One region of the Sphingobium sp. LSP13-1-1.1 genome, then DNA from elsewhere that is predicted to be linked to it. Evidence: riboswitches for the same ligand, from Rfam matches in the RefSeq annotation. Region 1 holds a riboswitch; each other region holds the start of a gene.
The links. A riboswitch is a leader RNA that binds a small molecule or an ion and turns the genes downstream of it on or off. The one in region 1 is predicted to bind cobalamin.
Positions count from the first base shown of each region.

Region 1 (3,201 bases):
CAGCTTCTTCTTGACGATACGATAGGCCGCCAGAGTGGCGCTGCCCTTGCCATCGAGGAACATGGCCTTGATGCCGCCCTCGACCTGATCGCCGGTCGCGTTGGTGAAGGCGAACTGGGTCGCATTGGTGGTGAAGGTGGTCAGCGTGCCGAGCGGATCGACGCCGGTCGAATATTGCCCATAGAGCGAGATGTTGGAGGTCGGCCTATAGACGCTGCCGATCCGCCAAGTGGTGTTGCGGAATTTCCGATTGGTCGCGCCATTGGGAAAGGCATTGACCTCGCTGGTGCTGCCGTCCGGGTTATTGACGATGTTCCAGCGTTGCACCTTGTCACGCTCGTGCCGGATGCCTGCGACCACCGAAAGCTGATCGGTCAGCGCCAGGCGGTCTTCGGCAAAGACGCTATATTCGTTGGTCCGCGTGCGATAGCGGGGCGCGATGCCCTGCGTGTCGTAGAACAGGCCCGGATCGAAGTCGAAGGGATCGACAGCATCCTCCTGTGGGTCCGATCCGAAATCATTGGAATAAGTGAGCTTGATGAGATTGGCGTCGAAGCCGACGACCAGATCGTTTTTCAGGCCCGCAATCGGCTTGCTGATGCGGATGGTTGCCTGATCGCCATATTGGGTCTGGTCATGGAAGATGCCCAGATTGTCCATTCGGTTGATCAGGCCGGCGTCGTCATTGTAGAAATAGCTCTCCAGATTTTTGAACAGACGCTTGCTGGTAAGGCGATAGGCGGCGTTGGAGAGGGTGATGCCTTCGGCCACCGTCCAGTCGGCGGTCAGCGTGGTCCGATTGTCGCGATAGTGCAGGCTGGCGTCCGCGACATTATAGTTGCGCCGCTGGTTGCCCTTCACCAACGCCCCGTCGATCAGTGGCGTGCCGAAATATTCCATCGGCCGCTGATTGCCATAGTCGTTGCGCAGGGTGAGCGTGAAGCTGTCGCTTGGCCGGAAGCGCAGCGCACCCGAGAGCGCGAGGCTCTTGGAATGGCCACGGTCGACATACCCGTCCGACGCCCGGTAGCTGGCGTCGATCCGGTAGGAGAGCATCTCGCCCAGCGGTCCACCGACACCTGCCGCCGCGCGCCAGCTATCCTGCGAGCCATATCCTGCTTCCGCGTCAAATTCGGTGCGTTCGGCATTGGGGGATCTGGTGATGATGTTCACCGCGCCGCCCAGCGCGCCCTGTCCGTAGAGCACGGAGGCGGGGCCGTTCAGCAATTCGATCCGCTCGACATTCCACGGGTCGGTGGGGAAGGTGATCGTGCCCGCAACCGGGAACAGCCGGACGCCATCAACCAGTTGCAGCACCGAACCCTGACCGGAAAAGCCGCGCAGCGACAGGGCCGTGCCGCCATTGCCCGGATTGGCGGAGGTGGTGACACCCGGTGCACGGGTTACGGCCGACATTATGTCCAGATCGCCGCGAGCGCGGATCGCGTCGCCATCAATCTGCGCGACGCTGGCTGGCGTTTCGAGCGCGGTCAGCCCCAGGCGCGATCCGGTTTCCGTCTCTTGGAGCAATGCTCCCGGCCGAACGCCCGACACGATGATTTCGGCTGAGCCATCCGCGGCGGTTTCCGCGCCGGCCTGCTGCGTCGTGGTGGCGGCCAGCCCGGTGGCCAGCCAAAATCCTACATTTTTCCATTCCATTGCATGTCTTCCCGGCGTCACGCGACATTCGGGTGGAGACGTGCCGCCAGCGACGGTCGGCGCACGTCAGCAGCCGGACGCCATAGAGCGACCGCCACGCGAACCGATGCGGCCTCCACCGCCCGTTCGTCGCTCAAACGGAAAGATACCGTGCCTTGGCCATCCCCTGGACCGGGCAAGAGCGACCAGACGCTGGCAGGTCTCCTGGCTCGCGGGTCATAGCTTGATGCACGGCCTTCCCAGACCTCGCAGGATTTAGCGTCCGGTCCAGTGGCTGCCTCCTCACACTGGAGGAAGCGATATGCATCGCGCTCGCCGCTTACAGTTGCAGGGACAGCCCCGGATTTGGATAGCCGGAGCCATCCTCACCGCGTTCCCTTTTAAGCCTCTTTCGAGGCACCGGCGCGATCATGCCTGGGACGACGAAGCCGTCGTCCCAGGCAGAGGTGCGTTAGCGGGAGGGTCAATGCTCCGCAAGAGCCTAATCTCACGCCGCCGCAAGACCGAGCCAAGGCGAGATGGCCGATATCCGCATGAGAACCAGGCGCTTAACCAGCGACAACAGGACACGGGATATCGCGAGCATGGGCCAGAACCCGGCTGAGTCCGTCGTACAGCCGGATGCCATGGTTGCTGATCCTGATTTTCGCCGTGCCGGGCTGCTAGCCGTCAATCAAGATTGCGGCGCTATCGCGACTGCCGAATGGTCAGACTCGGCATCAACCGAAATTCCGGCTTCCTTGCGCTCGGAATAGCGATCCACAAGTTGCGCCGCATGCGGTCGCATAAGTACCGTAAAGCGGACCAATTCCTCCATCACATCGACGATGCGCTCGTAGTAGCTCGACGCCCGCATCCGGCCGTCTTGGTCGAACTCCTTGTAAGCCATCGCCACCGACGACTGGTTGGGGATCGTGAACATCCGCATCCAGCGACCCAGCAGGCGCAGCGTGTTGACGGCATTGAACGACTGGGAGCCGCCGGACACCTGCATGACTGCAAGCGTCCGCCCTTGCGTCGGCCGCATCCCGCGAATCTGGAGCGGCAGGTGGTCGATCTGCGTCTTCATGATGCCGCTGATCTGGCCGTGCCGCTCCGGGCTGCACCAGACCATGCCTTCCGACCACAGCGCATGCTCGCGCAATTCATGCACCGCAGGGTGATCGTCTCCCGCCACCTGATCTGGCAGCGGCAGGTCGCTGGGATCGAAGATCCGCGTCTCAGCACCGAAATATTGCAGCAGGCGGGCGGCCTCTTCCACGGCGAGGCGAGAGAAGGAGCGCTCTCGCAGCGAGCCGTAGAGCAGGAGAAAGCGCGGAGGCGGTTGGTCCGGTCCGAGGCCAGTGGCGGGACGAGCCAGCGCAAAGGCCTTGTCCAAGGCAGGCAGATGATCGGGGGCGGTGAGTTCACGCAATCTCATGCGGCAATGGCTTTCTCATACCAGGGACGGGTTCGCTTTACCAAGGCGACGATCGACAGCATCACCGGCACTTCGACTAGCACGCCTACGACCGTTGCCAGCGCGGCGCCGGAGGTGAGCCC
Region 1 is NZ_JBEGHU010000009.1:46,950-50,150, forward strand. It holds gene MRBLSP13_RS06895 (TonB-dependent receptor) at 1-1,659, opposite strand, end outside; cobalamin riboswitch at 1,837-2,078, opposite strand; gene arsH (arsenical resistance protein ArsH) at 2,333-3,079, opposite strand; gene arsB (ACR3 family arsenite efflux transporter) at 3,076-3,201, opposite strand, start outside.

Region 2 (3,201 bases), on a different contig from region 1:
CTGCGAAGGAGGGAGAAAAGCGGATCCGGGACGCAAGTTCGACCAGTCCCGCCGCATGGATCATGCGCACGGCGATGCGCTCCTCCTCAGGCGAGAAGCGGCCGAGATCAGCCTCGGTGCGGATGATGCGAAAGGACTGCCGGTAGATGGCGGCGCCATCGGTTTCATAGTTTTGGGGCATCAGGGCCTTCCAAAATGGGCGAGGACTTGGTCGGCGGTCATGCCGGTCAACTCCGGCGATGATCCGGCGGGGCCGTTGCGGGACAGGTCGAAGCGGCCCTGCCTGCCGGTGAGAACAAGGTCGGCAGGCGCCTGTCGGGCACAGCCCTTGGCGCAGCCCGACACATGCAGGGAGCCATTGACCAGCGGTGCGAGCCGGGAGGCGAGGCTGCGGGTCGCAACGCTTGCCTGCGGGCATGCAGGCGCGCCAGGGCAGGCATCCATCCCGAGCAGCCGGTCAATGGAGACGTTGTCGGCATCCTCCTTGGCCCCTTCGAGGATCAGGCCGCGCCAGGGGGTGATGCGCACGGCGCAGACATTCCCTTTTTCCGCCAGCGCGATGAGGCTGTCGGCATGGAACTGGCCGAAGGGAATGCCGTGAAACGAGCCGGCTGCCGCCGCCAGCGCTTGGGAAGGTGGGCGGGACGGCGCGGGCGCGACATCCGCAACGGTTGGCAGAGGCGCCTTGTGCCGGGCTGCGCGGCCAGATGCTGCCCCGCCCGTGGCCAGAAACCAGTGGAGAAGGGCGCTCAGGTCGCGAGCCGCGTTTTCGCCCCTGGTCGGGGAACCGAGCATCCGTCCGTCCATCCTCAGCAGCAGCACGCCCGTTGCGCTGCGTTCGAAGCGGAAGTCAGCAGGAACAGCCGCAAGGCAGGGCGCCGGGCCGGCGTCGATAGCGATCCCGATCTTGGGGGGAAGTTCGGGCATTTCATCAAGATGCTCGATCAGGCTGAGGGCGATGTTTTCCGTGTCGTCCCCTGGCGAGGAATCTGGCGTGAGCAGGACATTGCCGCGAGCCTCACGGCCGGGATCGGGATCGGCGAGACCAAGAGCGATGAGTTGCCGGAGCAGTGGAGCATGGCTTTGCTCCGTCACGCCGCGAAGCTGGAGCGCGGCGCGGTTGGTAAGGTCGATCAGGCCGTTGCCGTGCGAACGGGCCGCTTTTGCAAGTCCGATGGCCTGCGGCACGGTGAGGCGGCCCAGGCGCGGGCGCACCCGTACCAGCAACCCGTCGCCTGCCGTCATCGGACGCCATGCCGATGGACACCAGCCGCGAACGGCGGCGGACGATGCGCTTTGCGCGTCTGGCAACGAACTTCACCTCCCACGTCGCAACGACGACCGGAGGATGTCCCCCAGCCGCATTCGTCGCCCGTGCGGAGAACCGAGCCGTGACCATCCCCTGGACCATGGCTAGAGCGACCTTTGCGTTCGGCAGGTATCCTGGCTTGCGGGTCGTCGCCTTGGCACGGGCCTTCCCGGATTGCTCCAGTGGCTGGCCACCCCGGATGGGGGGCCGTCCTTGCCTTGCTCGCCGCTTACAGTTGCAGGGACAGCCGCGGATTAGGGAGTATCCTCCCGCACCGCGTTCCCATTTAAGCCCCTCGCGGGGCACCGACGCGATCGATGGAGCGGGCGGAACCCGTTCCAGCAACGCCTCATAGGCGGGGAGGACGGTAAAGGAAAGAGCCGTTCAGCGGCAATCGTCAGCGCGTGACGATCGCGGAATGCCAGTCGGTGCGATGTTCCCAGCCCCGTCTTTCCAGTTCCGGCGTCGCCTCTTCGCTTACAGGATAGCCCAGGCATATCAGCCCGAGGCAGCGCCAGTTGCCGGGAATGGCAAGCATCGCATCCACCGTCGCAGGATCCAGTATCGACACCCAGCCCAGCCCAATGCCGCGCGTGCGGGCGGCAAGCCACAATGTGTGGATGGCCATCACGCAACTGTAGCGGCGCGCCTCCGGCATGGTGATTGCGCCCAGCCTGTGCCCTGTTTCAGTGCCTTCGTCGCAATAGACGGCGAACAGCACGGGCGCTTCGCGCAGCCCGTGCAATTTGAGGCTGCGGTAAAGCCGGTCCTCCTCCCCGTCATAGATCTTGCCTGCCCGGGCAATCTGGGCATCTACATGGACGGCGAGATCCTGGCGCAGCCCCGGCGTTTCGATCCGGACGAACCGCCAGGGCTGCGACAGCCCCACGGACGGGGCGCTGTGCGCAAGGGCGAGGAGCCTTTCCACCTCGCTTTCGTCCAGCGGGTCGGTCAAAAAATGGCGAACGTCGCGGCGCAGGTGGACCAGATCCTCGAAGGCGGCGATGTCGAAGGCGGTGTGTGTCAGAATTCGATTCCCGGCTGGGCCTTCACGCCGCTGCGGAAGGGATGTTTGACAAGCGTCATTTCCGTGACGAGATCGGCCGCGTCGATCAGCGCTTCGGGCGCGTTGCGGCCGGTGATGAGCACATGTTTCATCGGGCTTCTGGCGGTCACGGCTTCCAGAACCTCTTCCACGGGCAGGTAGTCATAACGCAGGACGATGTTGAGTTCATCGGCAAGGACCATGTCATAGGCCGGATCGGCGATCATGCGTTTCACCTCATCCCACGCTTCGCGCGCCAGGGCAATGTCCCGGGTCCGGTCCTGCGTATTCCAGGTGAAGCCTTCGCCCATCGGCTTGAACTCGACATTGTCCGGAAACGCGTCGAACACCCGTTTTTCTCCGGTGGTCATCGCACCCTTGACGAACTGGACGACGCCCACCTTCCTGTCATGGCCAATGGCGCGGACCACCATGCCCAGGGCAGCGGTCGTCTTGCCCTTGCCCTTGCCGGTGTGGACGATCAACAGGCCCTTTTCCTGCGTCTTGGTGGCCATGATCCTGTCATGGGCGGCCTGTTTCTTCTTCATCTTTTCGGCATGTTGTTCGGGCGTGCGTTCGATCATTGCGAGGCATCCTTGATTTGGGAGAGAAGCATGGCGGCGCTGTTCGACCGGGGTTTCCAAAGGGCGCGGTCCAGCGCCTCGTGGAGGCGGGCGGCGGTTTCACGCAGGGCTGCCGGATTGGCCTGCGCCATGAAGGCGCGGACCGTCTCATCCTCCATGAAGGCGGCATGGACGGCGTCGAAATGATGGTCCTTGACGGCATGGGTCGTGGCGGCAAAGGCGAACAGATAGTCGACCGAGGCCGCGATTTCGAACGCACCCTT
Region 2 is NZ_JBEGHU010000001.1:96,694-99,894, forward strand. It holds gene MRBLSP13_RS00430 (precorrin-8X methylmutase) at 1-181, opposite strand, end outside; gene MRBLSP13_RS00435 (cobalamin biosynthesis protein CobG) at 181-1,245, opposite strand; cobalamin riboswitch at 1,416-1,634, opposite strand; gene bluB (5,6-dimethylbenzimidazole synthase) at 1,707-2,336, opposite strand; gene cobO (cob(I)yrinic acid a,c-diamide adenosyltransferase) at 2,333-2,938, opposite strand; gene cobN (cobaltochelatase subunit CobN) at 2,935-3,201, opposite strand, start outside.
Region 2: another riboswitch for cobalamin. It lies ahead of MRBLSP13_RS00435 (cobalamin biosynthesis protein CobG); the one in region 1 lies ahead of MRBLSP13_RS06895 (TonB-dependent receptor).

Region 3 (3,201 bases), on a different contig from region 1:
ACGCGTCCGGACCGTCACCGGAACAACTTCCCCAGCGAAGGCGCCGCTGGCGATCGCGGCGTTGGCGCGAGCGAGGCTCTCGACCGCATAGGCGTCCATCTCCGCGCGCGTGAACTGATAGTCGCGGGCCGTATCCTCGGCAAAGGCGCCCATGGGCTTGCCGCGGTCATAGGCGTCCTCCAGCCCGTCCATCATCATCGTGTCGATGATCCGGTCATGGCCGATGCGCGCGCCGGAGCGATGCTTGGACAGGGCATAGGGTGCATTGGTCATGCTCTCCATGCCGCCCGCAATGACGATATCGACGGTTCCCGCGCTCAGCGCTTCTGCGGCCATGATCGCCGCCTGCATGCCGGAACCGCACATCTTGTTGACGGTGGTCGCTTCGACGGACTGTGGGAGACCTGCGCCAAGCGCCGCCTGTCTGGCGGGCGCCTGCCCAAGCGCGGCGGGCAGGACGCAGCCCATATAGATGCGGTCAATGGCTTCCGGCGCGGCACCCGAACGCTCGACCGCCGCCTTTACCGCCACGGCGCCCAGTTCCGGCGCGGAAACGCCGGAAAGCGCGCCTTGAAAGCCACCCATCGGGGTGCGGGCATAGCCGGCGATGATGATATCCTTGCTCATTGCTCTTTCCTCAAGCGGTTCGGGAGCGAACCCTGCACCATATCATGGCGCGAATCGCAACAAGGGTTTCCGCCCGCGTCGCTCGCCTCTTCTCCTATCGCGACCATGCGCGCAACGGAGGTGTCGCTGAAGGCGGCGATGCGATGGGCCCCTTCAGCCGTCACGCTTGGGGACCGTCGACCCCCGACGATTGGGCATGGTGACGGAACCGCTTTCCGGGTCGTCCGCCTTCTTCTCGCGCCGACCCATGCGCTTTTCGATCAGGAGGAGCAGGGACAGCAGGACCAGCGCGATCAGCGATCCTGCAAGCACGAGCACATATTGGCCGGCTCCTGCCGTGATCCCGACGGCTGCCGCCATCCACAGGCTGGCGGCCGTCGTCATGTTGCGCACATCGCCGCCGCGCACGAAGATGAGGCCACCTGCAATGAAGCCGATTGCCTGGGCAAGACCCTGAACGACGCGGATCGGATCGCTGTCCTGATGGGCTTCCGCCAGTTCCAGTGCTGACAAAGTCAGCATCGCCGAACTCAGCGACACCAGTCCATGGGTACGCAGGCCCGCATCATGACCGTGACGTTCCCGCTCAAATCCCAGCGCAAGGCCCAGCAGGGTTGCGAGCAAAAGGCGGACGAGCGTGGTACCGAAATCATTGGCCAACATGGCCATAATACACGCGAAGGAGACTCGCCGTTCCATCCACGGCGACGAATTCGACAGGCCGCGTCCGCTATGGGATGTTAACGGTCGTCGCTGTCGGAAGAAACATGTGCAATCAGGCCGTTGACCCGCATTTCATTTTCAGCGGTGCATGCGAACAACTGACAGAACCAATCCATCCATCGCGTCAGAATCGCCATGGTTCCTCTCCCTCATTACGGGCGATGATAGCAGTTCGGGCGAGTGAGGAGAAGTGTAACCATCGCAAATCGGCGCACCGCTGCGGGTCGGTGAATTCTTCGCTTTTTACGACCTTGCGATCGGGCGAATGCAGTCTTATCAGCGCCAGTGCGACAGGTTCCCCGTCAGGGGATGAAAAGGGAAGTCGGGTGGAACGCCCGCGCTGCCCCTGCAACTGTAAGCGGCGAGCGATCCAGCCATCGCGCCATTGGAACCAAAGGTTTCGAGAAGGCGGCCGGAAAGCGTCGACCCGTGAGCCAGGAGACCTGCCTGACGCGGTCGTTCTTCGGCCGGACAGGGTGTGCCGGACGAACGGGGATATCCTCGCCGAGCGACAGTCATCGCCTTGCCGGCGCGGCCGTGCAGGGGAGTTCTGTCGCCTGCCCGATGCCGGCCAGTCCTCTCCCGCGCGGTTCCCGACAGGGCATATGCCGTCGGGGCTGGAGGATATGATATGACTTTTTTGCGGGGCCATCGCTGATGTTGCGGCCTGTGAGGCCTGGGGCTTCGGTGGTCGTTTGTTCGACCTGCCGCCTTTCGGCGGAACAACGGGAGGATGCGGCGGGGCGGCGGGGCGGCGCCTTGCTGGCGCAGGCGATGCAGAAGATACGCGACGGCGATCCCGCCTATGCGGGCGTCGCCGTGCAGGACATGCCCTGCCTCTTCGCTTGTCAGCGCCATTGCACGGTGCATGTGCGCGGGACCGGCAAGGTCGGCTATGTGCTGGGCGATTTCACTCCGGATGAGGACGCCGCGCGCGCGATCCTCGATTATGCCGTGCGCCATGCCGAAAGCGAAGAGGGCGTGGTGCGCTATGCCGAATGGCCGCAGGGCGTTAAGGGGCATTTCATCGTCCGGACGCCGCCTGAAGGTTTTGTCTGCTCATGATCCGGTTCAGCGACAGCATGGCCTTCGCTGCGGCGCTGAAGGATTTGCCGGCTCCGGATGCAGAGTTCATCGATGCCGCAGCGGCGCGGCAGGCCATATTGACGAAGCCCGCCGGTTCCTTGGGGCGACTGGAGGAAATCGCCCTGTTCATGGCTGGCTGGCAGGGCCGGGAGCGGCCTGTGGCGGAGCGCCTCCGCGCCGCGATCTTCGCGGGCAATCATGGCGTGGCCGCGCGGGGGGTCAGCGCCTATCCCGCCGAGGTGACCGCGCAGATGGTGGCGAATTTCCGTCATGGCGGAGCGGCAATCAATGCGCTGGCCCAGGCCTGTGGGGCGGAACTGACCGTGGTCGCGATCGACCTGGACAGGCCTACGGGCGACATCTGTGTCGAGGCCGCCATGAGCGAGGCCGATTGCCTGGCCGCGATCAATGCGGGCGCGGCGGTGGTGGAAGCGGGGCTGGACCTGCTGCTGCTGGGCGAAATGGGCATTGCCAACAGCACGCCGGCCGCGGCGCTCTGCGCCCAGGCATTCGGCGGTCCGGCGGGTCATTGGATCGGGCGCGGCACGGGAGTGGACGGCGAGGGATTGATACGCAAGGCCGATGCGGTGGAGCGGGCACTCGCCGTGCATGGAGGGCAGTGCATCAATGCGTTCGAAACCCTGCGGCGACTGGGCGGGCGAGAGATCGCGGCGCTGGCCGGAGCGGTGTTGGCGGCGCGAATGCGGCGCGTTCCCGTGATGCTGGACGGGTTTATCGGTTGCGCGGCGGTCGCGCCGCTGGCGA
Region 3 is NZ_JBEGHU010000001.1:68,873-72,073, forward strand. It holds gene MRBLSP13_RS00300 (acetyl-CoA C-acyltransferase) at 1-627, opposite strand, end outside; gene MRBLSP13_RS00305 (MgtC/SapB family protein) at 781-1,290, opposite strand; cobalamin riboswitch at 1,626-1,815, shown strand; gene MRBLSP13_RS00310 (DUF1636 domain-containing protein) at 2,008-2,415, shown strand; gene cobT (nicotinate-nucleotide--dimethylbenzimidazole phosphoribosyltransferase) at 2,412-3,201, shown strand, end outside.
Region 3: another riboswitch for cobalamin. It lies ahead of MRBLSP13_RS00310 (DUF1636 domain-containing protein); the one in region 1 lies ahead of MRBLSP13_RS06895 (TonB-dependent receptor).

Region 4 (3,201 bases), on a different contig from region 1:
GGGACAGGGCGATCGAGCAGTTTTTGCATGGTCGGCAGGAAATCGTCGGCCACGGTGCAGCAGATGCAGCCATTGGCCAGTTCGATGATGTCGTCATCCGGGCAGGCTGCGTCGCCGCACCCCTGAACCAGCGCGCCATCGACGCCCACATCCCCGAATTCGTTGATGATAAGGGCGAGGCGGCGGCCGCCGGCATGCTGGATGAGGTGACGGATCAGCGTGGTCTTGCCGGCGCCCAGAAAGCCGGTGATGACGGTTGCAGATACCTTTTTCATGCGGGATTTCCTTGCGGTTGGCGGCTAGCGGCGGGGATGAGTTCGATCTCGTCGAAGCCCTTCCAGCGATAGAAGGCCCAACTCGCCAGCCAGCAGGCGGCGAACAGGCCGATGATGATGAAACCGAGGCTGTTGAAATGGGCGCCCAAATCGGCGGCGAGGGTCCAGATGCCGCCGCTGAGGCCGAGCTTGTCGCCGAGCAGCGCCGCCGCCTCGATCCCGCCGATCAGCAGCGCGACCAGCGCCGACATCAGCGTTATGGTGATATTATAGTAGAGCTTGCGGATCGGTTTCACGAACGCCCACTGATAGGCGCCCATCATCAGCGCGCCGTCCGTGGTGTCGATCAACGCCATCCCCGCCGCAAAGAGCAGGGGAAAGATAAGGACGGTCGCAATGGAAAGGCCGCTGGCGGCCTGGCCGGCGGAAAGCCCCAGAATGGCGACCTCTGTCGCGGTATCGAAGCCCAGACCGAAAAGAAAGCCGAGCGGCGCCATGTGCCAGCTTCGCGTCACCAGCCGGAAAAGCGGGCGGAAAAGGCGCGACAGGAGACCCCGATTGCTCAGGAGAATGTCCATATCTTCATCGACATAGGCGCCACCCCTTCGAACATGATTGAAGGTCTTCAGCACGGATTGGAGGATGACCAGATTCATCGCCGCAATGGCAAGGAGGAAGGTCGCGGACACCAGCGTCGCAATGGTGCCGCCAATGGCTCCTGCGGCTTCGACGCGGCTGAGAGCATTGGCGGCGAAAGCGATGAGGACAGCGGCGATCAGCACGATGCCGCTATGGCCGATGGCGAACCAGAAGCCGACCGTAAGGGGCCGCTGGCCGTCCTGCATCAGCTTGCGGGTCACGTTGTCGATGGCGGCGATATGATCGGCGTCGACGGCATGGCGCAGGCCCAGGCTCCAGGCAAGCACCGCCGTGCCGAGCATGACGGGATCGCCCGCGAAGATGGTGAAGGCCGCGATCCAGGCGGCCAGATTGGCGGCGATGAGACCGGCGAACATGCCGGTGGCGCGGCGACGCAGGCCGCCAGGAGGCGCCTGCATCGATGCTGGCGCATCGGAGGAAATGGTCATCGGACGGTATCCCGTCGGCGTCTGCGAAACCGGACGGAAACCGCCTTCATGCCGGGCGGACGCTCTTGCGCCCGGCATGCGGACAGCAGCTCCCGCTGCGAGAAGCGTCGCTCAGACGGAGGACCGTGCCGCGGCCATCCCCTGGACCAAGGCAAGAGCGACCAGACGCAGGCAGGTTTCCTGGCTTGCGGGTCACGGCTCGGCGCATGGCCTTCCCAGGCCTCGCATGGTTTAGCGTCCGGCCCAGTGGCTGATCATCCGGTGTTCCGGAGGATCGCTATGCGTCTCGCTCACCGCTTACAGTTGCAGGGACAGCTGCGGATTCATCACCGCATTCCCTATTAAGCCCCTTGCGAGGGCACCGGCGCGATCATGAAGACCAACCGAAACCGGTCTTCACGGCCGTGCATAGAGGCTGGGAAAAGAAATGGGAAGGGGCGGCGTCATCGCCCAATGCTTCATCAGCGGTCGTTCCCTGATGAAGCATTGGGCGATGAACCCCGTCATGGCGGGGTGGCGCATCGGCTGTCGCTGGAAGTGATTCCGGTCGACCGGCATTCTTCGAGCAGGGTGTCGAGGAACGCCAGGCCGGTGGGCGACAGTTCCCGATCGTGGATCAGCCAGAGTGAACTCATGACCGGCAAGTCGAACGGGCGGTTGACCACATTGTCAAGGTGCAGCCGCGCCATTGACAAGGGTATGACCGTAGGCCCGAACCCCGCCGAAACCAGGCCCAGCAGAGTGGCCAGGCTGCGGGCTTCATGGGAGATTTTGGGGACGAAGCCAGCCTCCGTGCAAAGGGCCCGGAAATGTTCCGTGAAGCCGGTGCCATTGGGTGCGCCGTACAGGACCAGCGGTTCATCGAAAAGGTCGGCAATCCGGGGAGGGTCCGCCCTCAGCGCCAGCGGATGATCCGCGCGCAGCGCCAGCACCATCTCTTCCTTGAGCAGGCATTGCGACAGCAAGCCATCAGGCAGCGTCAATGCCGTGAAATCACGCAAGATTCCAAGATCGAGCTGACGGCTGGCGACCCCCTCTATCTGTTCGTCCCGGCCCTGTTCGCGCAGGATCAGTTCGACGTCGGGATGGGCTTTGCGGAAGCGGTAGAGTGCGCGCGCGATCGGCGGCACGAAGGGTCCGGACGTAGTGAAACCCAGCCCCAGCCGCCCGATCTCCGCACGCTGCGCCATGCGCGCGATCTGTGCGGCGCGGTCGGCCTGGGCAAGCGTCCTGCGGGCTTCCGGCTCGAACAGCCGGCCGGCTTCCGTCAGGCGCACCTTGCGGCTGGTGCGATCGAACAGGCGGACGCCAAGCTCCTCCTCCAGGGCGCGGATTTGCTGGCTGAGCGGCGGCTGGGATATGCCAAGGCGAAGCGCGGCGCGGCCAAAATGCATCTCTTCAGCGACGCACAGGAAATAACGAAGGTGGCGCAGGTCCATATATCATGTCGTCAAAGATATCGATCATGCCATATTATATATTAGACGTGGAATGTCCAAGGGCGCATGGGCGTTTCCGAATGCGGCGGTGTCCCATGACCGTCGGGCGGAGGTGCGCGGGCTATGCCCCCTCATTGCCGCAGCACTCCGCCATGGTCGGGGATGTCGTCGCATTCTTGGGCGCTTTGTCAGGCAGGCCGGTCATCGACAATCGCCTGAAAATGCGAAAAAAGATATGCGCATTTCCTGGCGCTGTTCGTCCCTGGTCCCAGAAGGCGAAAATATATTCGGAGAGGTCGCGTTTCATGTGCGGCGGGGATCACCTGGCGGCGCTTGCGTGGAGTCGTGAATGATCGATATCGTCAAGGTTGCCCTACATCGTCCGCTGACCTTCATCGT
Region 4 is NZ_JBEGHU010000001.1:104,159-107,359, forward strand. It holds gene cobW (cobalamin biosynthesis protein CobW) at 1-275, opposite strand, end outside; gene MRBLSP13_RS00460 (HoxN/HupN/NixA family nickel/cobalt transporter) at 272-1,363, opposite strand; cobalamin riboswitch at 1,517-1,744, opposite strand; gene MRBLSP13_RS00465 (LysR substrate-binding domain-containing protein) at 1,867-2,802, opposite strand; gene MRBLSP13_RS00470 (efflux RND transporter permease subunit) at 3,152-3,201, shown strand, end outside.
Region 4: another riboswitch for cobalamin. It lies ahead of MRBLSP13_RS00460 (HoxN/HupN/NixA family nickel/cobalt transporter); the one in region 1 lies ahead of MRBLSP13_RS06895 (TonB-dependent receptor).